2 regions of the Bacillus sp. MN7755 genome follow, and region 1 is predicted to be linked to the other one. Evidence: riboswitches for the same ligand, from Rfam matches in the RefSeq annotation. Region 1 holds a riboswitch; the other holds the start of a gene.
What was found. A riboswitch is a leader RNA that binds a small molecule or an ion and turns the genes downstream of it on or off. The one in region 1 is predicted to bind preQ1.
Positions count from the first base shown of each region.

Region 2: another riboswitch for preQ1. It lies ahead of ACYVEC_RS10285 (QueT transporter family protein); the one in region 1 lies ahead of queC (7-cyano-7-deazaguanine synthase QueC).

Region 1 is NZ_BTRL01000008.1:374,320-378,455, forward strand. Features, by position in the region: gene ACYVEC_RS08975 (DinB family protein) at 1-317, shown strand, start outside; gene ACYVEC_RS08980 (DUF6254 family protein) at 418-534, shown strand; gene kinB (sporulation sensor histidine kinase KinB) at 546-1,754, opposite strand; PreQ1 riboswitch class I at 1,962-2,005, shown strand; gene queC (7-cyano-7-deazaguanine synthase QueC) at 2,099-2,761, shown strand; gene queD (6-carboxytetrahydropterin synthase QueD) at 2,761-3,252, shown strand; gene queE (7-carboxy-7-deazaguanine synthase QueE) at 3,245-3,961, shown strand; gene queF (preQ(1) synthase) at 3,980-4,136, shown strand, end outside.
Region 2 is NZ_BTRL01000008.1:617,203-621,338, reverse strand. Features, by position in the region: gene cspB (cold shock-like protein CspB) at 1-181, shown strand, start outside; gene ACYVEC_RS10300 (DUF2564 family protein) at 301-549, shown strand; gene ACYVEC_RS10295 (zinc-finger domain-containing protein) at 584-760, opposite strand; gene ACYVEC_RS10290 (ribonuclease H family protein) at 773-1,432, opposite strand; gene ACYVEC_RS10285 (QueT transporter family protein) at 1,584-2,069, opposite strand; PreQ1 riboswitch class I at 2,076-2,120, opposite strand; gene ACYVEC_RS10280 (aldose 1-epimerase family protein) at 2,253-3,125, shown strand; gene ACYVEC_RS10275 (reverse transcriptase-like protein) at 3,195-3,581, shown strand; gene ACYVEC_RS10270 (DMT family transporter) at 3,595-4,136, shown strand, end outside.

The DNA.
Region 1 (4,136 bases):
AAAGAAACACGACTCCATTTAAAGACCTCCAACTTACGCTTGATCGCACACATAAACGAGAAGCTCCTCAGCAAATGCAACCAACAGAAACGTTAATGAAAAAACAGCAAGGAATTCAATTACTAGAACATTCACGACAAGAACTATTACACGCGCTTCATAGTGTTATAGATGAAAAAGATCTATTTGAAAATGGATTAAAGCATCCTGTTTTTAATGATCTGAATTTGTATCAGTGGATTCAATTTCTTGATTTGCATGAACAAAGACATCTTACGCAGTTAAAAGAGGCGAAACACGCAATTTTACAAAGATAATTAGGAAGAAGTGGGAGACCACTTCTTTTTTGATATGTGCATAGTTTTCTTTCTTATTTTGGAATACTAGATGGAGAAAGGAAAGAAGGAGTTGAAAAGTATGTCCAAGAAAAAGAAAGAAGAAGAGCGCGCTTGGAAAGCACGTAAAGAAAATCAAAAACCACATGGAAAAGTGAAAGCTTTTGCTGAATTAGTTGAAGGAACAGAAAAAACGTGATGATTATTTCATCACGTTTTTTGTATGAGTGGAAAAGTTAATAAGAAGGTTGTACCGATTCCTTTTTCACTTATAATATCAATTTTTCCATTCATAGCTTGAACAACACTGAATACGACCATCATTCCAAGTCCAGTCCCTTTTTCTTTTGTTGAGTAGAAAGGAGAGCCAAGACGCTTCACTTGTTCGGTATCCATACCGACTCCTGTATCTTTTATATATAACTGAATATGTTTATGATCAGGAACTAATGTGAAATAAAGATCACCGCCTTTTGGCATGGCCTCAATGCAGTTTTTTAAAATATTTAACAAGCATTGATTTAGTTTTTGTTTTTCTCCCGCGATAAAAAAAGAAGTGCTTTGCTTTATATAATGTGTACGCACATTTGCTAAATTAGCAAGCGGTGTAATTAACGATAATGCATGTAGTAGTTCTTCTTCTAACTGTAATCTTTGTTCTTTTTCAATACTTGGTTTTGCAAAGGTTAAATAATCTGTAAGAACGTGGTTTGCTTGTTCGATTCCGTTGATGGCTATGTCAATATATAATTTTCGCTCCTGCTCAGTACATGTATCTGATTGTAAAAGTTGCAAAAATCCTTTCGTTGAAGTTAATGGATTGCGAATTTCATGAGAGATAGACGCTGCCATTTCACCAATTAAATGAAATTTTTCAGCATTCATAAGTTCGTTTTGGAGACGCACTTGAGTTTGTAATATGTGTAGTAAATATAAAATAAGGATCGTACCAAGTATCGTACATAACTCATACACAATAATATGTGGTATATAATCAGCCTTGTTTGTAACCTTTGAAAGGAAGAAAGGTATCCAACTAAATCCGTATGTGAGACTGTAGATAATAGCAAGTATTATTTTTATACGATTAGAAGTTCGATTGAAAAATTTGTATGTAAATAATAGGACAATAAATAGAAGGATAGAACCGATAATCGATGGGAAAACACCTATTCCTCCTAATAAGAAGCGGTATATATTTAATACAACTAATATAGATCCACCAGCAATAGGACCTCCGGTTAATGTACCGACAATTAATACGATATGACGCATATCAAATTGAAATCCATAATTTGTTTTTGCTGCGAAAGTGATACATAGTATAGTAACGAGGCAACATAATACAATAAATATTGCTGAATTTAATTTAGGAGAACGTTTCCCTTTTTGATTCCAAAATAAATGGTATACGAGCATTGTAACAAGGATGAATAATATATTTAAAAAGAGATAAATAATAAAGGGTTTCAGTGGGATGCCTCCTCTCTTCTCACATTAAATTAATCATACTATAAAATGAAAGAAATGAAATGAGAAATAGCGGAAAAATCAGAAATTTTTTCTGGTAGTATACAATATGTTACAATAACCTTTGTCAATGAAAGAAGGAATTCCGTGCAATGCACGGGAGAGGTTCGCGAACTCCCTCTATAAAAAACTATGGAAACAACAATATCTTTAGGTATTGTTTTGTTTTTTTATTGTGACAGTTCAAGAACGTTCTTTCTTCTTATTCGTAGTAGAGAAGGAGAATGAGTGAAATGAAAAAAGAAAAGGCAGTTGTTGTTTTTAGTGGAGGACAAGATAGTACGACATGTTTATTTTGGGCAATAGAGCAGTTTGCAGAAGTAGAGGCTGTAACGTTTAATTACAATCAACGTCATAAGCTAGAAATTGATTGTGCAGCGGAAATTGCAAAAGAGCTAGGAATTAAACATACGGTACTAGATATGAGTCTATTAAATCAACTTGCTCCAAATGCGTTAACGAGAACCGATATGGAGATTACACATGAAGAAGGTAAATTGCCATCGACGTTTGTAGATGGACGAAATTTACTATTCTTATCATTTGCTGCTGTATTAGCAAAACAAGTTGGAGCACGTCATATTGTAACGGGTGTATGTGAAACTGATTTTAGTGGTTATCCAGATTGCCGTGACGTGTTTGTGAAATCGTTAAACGTTACTTTAAATTTATCCATGGATTATCCGTTTGTGATTCATACACCACTTATGTGGATTGATAAAGCGGAAACATGGAAATTATCAGATGAACTTGGAGCATTCGAGTTTGTTCGAGAAAAAACATTAACATGTTATAACGGAATCATTGGTGATGGTTGCGGTGAATGTCCAGCATGTCAACTTCGTAAAGCAGGATTAGATACGTACCTACAAGAACGCGAAGGAGCGAGTAACTAATGGATAATTTCTTTGGATTTCGCATTGTAGAAAATTTGCAAAAAATGGACGAGGATATTCAGCGTAAACAGCTCAAATATCATAATAAAAGAGTAATGGTCAGCAAGGAATTTACATTTGATGCAGCACACCATTTACACTGTTATGAAGGAAAATGTAAAAACTTACATGGTCACACATATAAAGTTGTATTTGGGATTAGTGGATATGTAAATGAGATAGGTCTTGCGATTGACTTTGGAGATATAAAAGAAATTTGGAAGAATGAAATAGAAATTTATTTAGACCATCGTTATTTAAACGAAACGTTACCAGCGATGAATACGACTGCTGAAAACATGGTCGTTTGGATTTACGAAAAGATGGCAGAAGCATTATTAAAAGATAATCGTGCGAACGAATATAAAGGAGCTCGTGTTGAATTTGTTCGTCTTTTCGAGACGCCAACTAGTTATGCGGAAGTAAGACGGGAGTGGATGCTCGATGAGTAAAATCCCTGTCTTAGAAATATTTGGTCCAACTATTCAAGGTGAAGGAATGGTTGTAGGACAAAAGACGATGTTTATTCGTACAGCTGGTTGTGATTATAGCTGCGCTTGGTGTGATTCTGCTTTTACGTGGGATGGATCGGCTAAAGATCATATTAGACAGATGACAGCAGAAGACGTTTGGAATGAGCTTGTAGAAATTGGTGGCGAAAATTTTTCTCATGTTACGATTTCAGGTGGAAATCCAGCATTGCTGAAAAATATTGAGTTTCTTCTTTCTATATTAAAAGAGAATGGAATGCGAACAGCAATCGAAACGCAAGGGAGTAAATGGCAAGATTGGTTACTTCAAATTGATGAGATAACGATTTCTCCAAAGCCACCAAGTTCGAAGATGAATACTGATTTTCAGAAGTTAGATGCTGTTATTCAGAAACTAGCAGGAAAAGATATTAGTTTAAAGGTAGTAGTATTTGACGATTATGACTTCGAGTATGCAGTTAAGATGCACGAACGTTATCCAGATGTACCATTTTTCTTACAAGTAGGGAATGATGATACAAAAACAGTGGATGATGCGATGCTGATTAAGAAATTATTAGATAAGTATGAGTGGCTGATTGATAAAGCTGTAAATTGTAAAGAGATGAATAATGCAAAAGTATTGCCGCAGCTTCATGCCTTAGTATGGGGAAATAAACGCGGAGTATAATGAGAAGGGATGTTTAAAATGGCAGGAAGATTAGATGAAGATTTAAAAGATGTAACATTATTAGGAAATCAAAATACAAAATATTTATTTGAATATAGCCCAGAAATTTTAGAGGTATTTGATAATAATCATCCAAACCGTGATTATTTTGTGAAATTTAATTGTCCTGAATTTA
Region 2 (4,136 bases), 240 kb from region 1:
ATGGTTTAACAACGAAAAAGGTTTTGGATTTATCGAAATTGAAGGCGCTGACGATGTATTCGTACATTTCTCTGCTATTCAAGGAGACGGCTACAAAGCTTTAGAAGAAGGTCAAGAAGTATCTTTCGATATCACTGAAGGAAACCGTGGACCTCAAGCTGCTAACGTAGTAAAACTTTAATCCAACATATGAAAGGAGGTTACCTTACTTGGTAACCTCCTTTGTTATTCCTTTGTATATTTCCGTTTTACAGAGCAAAAACTATGTGAAATGCGCAATATACAAAGGAGGCAGTAAAAATGGGATCAGAAGTAAATGATTTTGAAGAAGTGAAATTCCGTGTAGAAACGGCACAAAAGATGGTGGGTTCAGCAACAATTTCAATGGATCCAGACACTTTAGAGCATGCCACAACTGCTGTAGAAGCAGCTCGCTCTCAGCTTGAAATTATGAAATCTGTTGCAGTAGATTTAGATGAGCCGTTTCTAATGAATGAGGAAAAAAAATTAAGCAAATGCGAGCAGCAATTAAACGAAGCAAAGCACTAAAAAAACATCCAGAGAATGTTCTCTGGATGTTTTTTCATGACAACTGTTCCCCATACTTTTTCAATGTTTCTCCAACTGTACATTGCCTAATACAAAATGAATGAGCATAATATTTACTATTTGTCTTTCGATTATGTTCTCGCAAAAAACACCCTTCACAATACGTTTCTAATAAGTCATTTACCTCTGTAATGAGTTGCTTTTTATCCACGGTTGCACCTCTCTATTCGGTTATTTCTTTATGACTATCAATGACTGTTCCTTCTAATGCTTGCGTTGCTAATTGATGTGCTTCTTTATTTTGTTTTCTAGATATTGGCTCGCATACAAGTTTTAATTTCATTTGCTTCGCTTTTTGTTCAATTTGGTCTAAATAATGATTTAAATGCTCATCATAGCAAGGCCATTCTCCAGCCAATTGTTGCAATACCACTTGAGAATCCCCGCGAAGTGTAACTGCTTCATACTTAATCCCTAATTCCTCGAGTATATTCATACCGTATAATAATGACGCATATTCGGCTTCATTATTATCATATATACCTTCTATATATGCGTTGCGGCGAATTCGGTAGTTTTTATTTCCTTTTTTATAGTACACACATATACCTACTCCAGCTTCTTTCGTCTGCACATCATAACCACCATCAAAATAAACGAGTATTTCTTGGGGCTCATCCTCCACTTGCTTACTCAGTTTTTTCATCTCTTTTAATGACCATTCTGCATCCATTTCATCGTAAAATAATAATTCTTTTACTCTTCCTGTTTTCTCGAAATCCTCTGCAAATTGCAGTACATCTTCTATGTTCATATAATCTGTCGTTAATTCCGTCTGCAAACCGCGCTTTGTTTTATACAACCAATGAATTTTATATTTCATACTAGATTCCCCTTATGTAAGACTTCTTATATGTATCCAGCTAATGAAAGCCTCACTTTATTTTATTATATTTTATCAAGAGTCTCTGAATTATATTCAATATTATCACATGCAAAAAGAGCTATCCCTTTAGGAATAGCTCTTTCATCTATTACATAAATCTTTCAAATTGTACTCGCTTATTAATCCAGTACATTACAGGCATACCAATGGCCATTACAACAAATTCACCGGCTGCACATGTTAACCAAGTCAACATAAATGGTAAATCAAATGCAAGATGAAGTTCAATTGCAATCATAAACATTGTAATTGTAAAGATAACTGTATTAAAAATCATACGAGCCCAAACACCTTTAATGAATCGCATAGAAATAATGGTTGCAACTAGTGCAAGAATAGATTGCCCTACTCCAAATACTAAATCGTAAGCGATCATAGGTGAGAAAAAGAGATTCGTTAAAAATACACCTAATACAATTCCGTAAATTGCTTTCTTATTAAATACAACGAGATGATTAAACATCTCTGAAATACGAAACTGTACACTCGTAAAGCCAAATGGCTGAATAAGCATAGAAACAGCAATATATAATGCCGCTAAAATACCATTACCGACTAATGTTCTAATATTCATGACAAAATCTCCTTAGTTTTTTTACGTGGGATGGTTTCGAACCACGTTATTCGTTTTTTAAGCAACAAGATTATATTTTACGCGGTAGCCCCCCTTTCGTCAATAGATTCCTATCATGAACTACCTTTTTTCTTTTAGACAACGTATAATGAAATATATGAAAGATTTAGGAGGTTTTACTTCATGACTGCAACAATTCAAAATGAAAACGTGATCGTTACCATCTCTGACAAAGGTGCAGAATTACAAAGCGTTCGCTTAAAAGCAGACAATACAGAATACTTATGGCAAGGTGATTCTACTTATTGGGGACGCCGTGCACCAATTTTATTCCCAATTGTCGGCCGATTAGTAGATAATACATACTACGTAGATGGTAAACCTTATTCTTTAACACAACACGGCTTCGCTCGTGATCTTACATTCTCTGTAAAAGAACAAAGTGAAACGAAAATCACTTATATCGTTACTAGTAATGAAGAAACATTAAAAAAATACCCATACGAATTTGAATTACTCGTGTCTTATGAACTAGAGGGACAAATCGTTCATGTAACATATGAAGTGAATAATCCCACTTCAAAAGAAATGTTCTTCTCAATCGGAGCACATCCTGGTTTCAACTTCCCGTTATTAGAGGGCGAATCATTTACAGATTATCATTTATCATTTAATGGTTCTGAACGCTTAGAAACAAGTGTATTAGAAGGACCTTACCTTTCAAGTAAAAAGCAATTAATCGCTGAAAATACGAATGAATTACCACTTACATACGATTTATTTAAAAATGATGCGCTTATTTTTGAAAATATGAATACGGATGAAATCTCTATTCGTTCTCATAAACATAATAAATTTGTAAAAGTAGAATTTGACGGATTCCCATTTGTCGGCGTATGGACACCAGGCGAGAATGCACCTTTCCTATGTATCGAACCTTGGTACGGTATTGCTGATGAAGTAAATCCAGCAAAAGATTTCAAGGAAAAAAAAGGAGTTCAATCTTTGCAAGCGAATGAAACATTTACATGTCGTTATAGCATTACAATTGGCTAATTACTCTATCCCCTACTTCAAAGAAATATATAAGTAGGGGATCATCTTATAATTTGGAGGTTTCTCATTTTGATTGAAGTATATATTGATGGTGCATCAAAAGGAAATCCTGGTCCTTCTGGTGCAGGAGTATTTATTAAAGGAGTTCAACCAGCTGTACAATTATCATTACCCCTCGGGACAATGTCCAATCATGAAGCAGAATACCACGCTTTACTTGCGGCATTAAAATATTGCACGGAGCATAATTATAACATTGTCTCTTTTCGTACAGATTCGCAACTTGTCGAGCGAGCTGTTGAAAAAGAATACGCAAAAAATAAAATGTTTGCACCACTATTAGAGGAAGCACTGCAGTACATAAAAAGTTTCGATCTCTTTTTTATTAAGTGGATTCCAAGTAGTCAAAATAAAGTCGCTGATGAATTAGCTAGAAAAGCTATCTTACAAAATTAACGGGGGTATGAGTGTGAAAAAAGATTGGATTGCTCCTCTTGCTTTATTATTTGTCTCTTTTATTTGGGGAGCTACATTTGTCGTCGTTCAAAATGCTATGTCTTTCGTTGGCCCATTTACTTTTAATGGTATTCGCTTTTTATTCGCCGGAATTATTTTATTATTCGTTCAAATGATTTTCTCAAAAAAAGCTTCAAAACACGATATAAAACAGAGTAGTCTCGCGGGATTAATCGTTGGATTCTTTTTATGCGTTGGCTATGTATTACAAACATTCGGCTTACTTTATACAACTTCTTCAAAAGCAGGTTTCTTAACAGGGCTTAGTATCGTTATGGTACCAATTTTGTCTTTTATCTTTTTAAAACAAAAAGCTACCATTTTTATCGTAATGGGCATTGCTGTAGCAACAGCAGGTTTATACTTATTAACGGCTGGTGATTCTTTTCAATTAAATATTGGAGATATACTCGTTCTCGGTTGTGCAGTTGCTTTCGCTGCTCATATTCTTGTTAACGGCTTCTTTTCTAAAAAAATATCACCTTTATTGTTAAG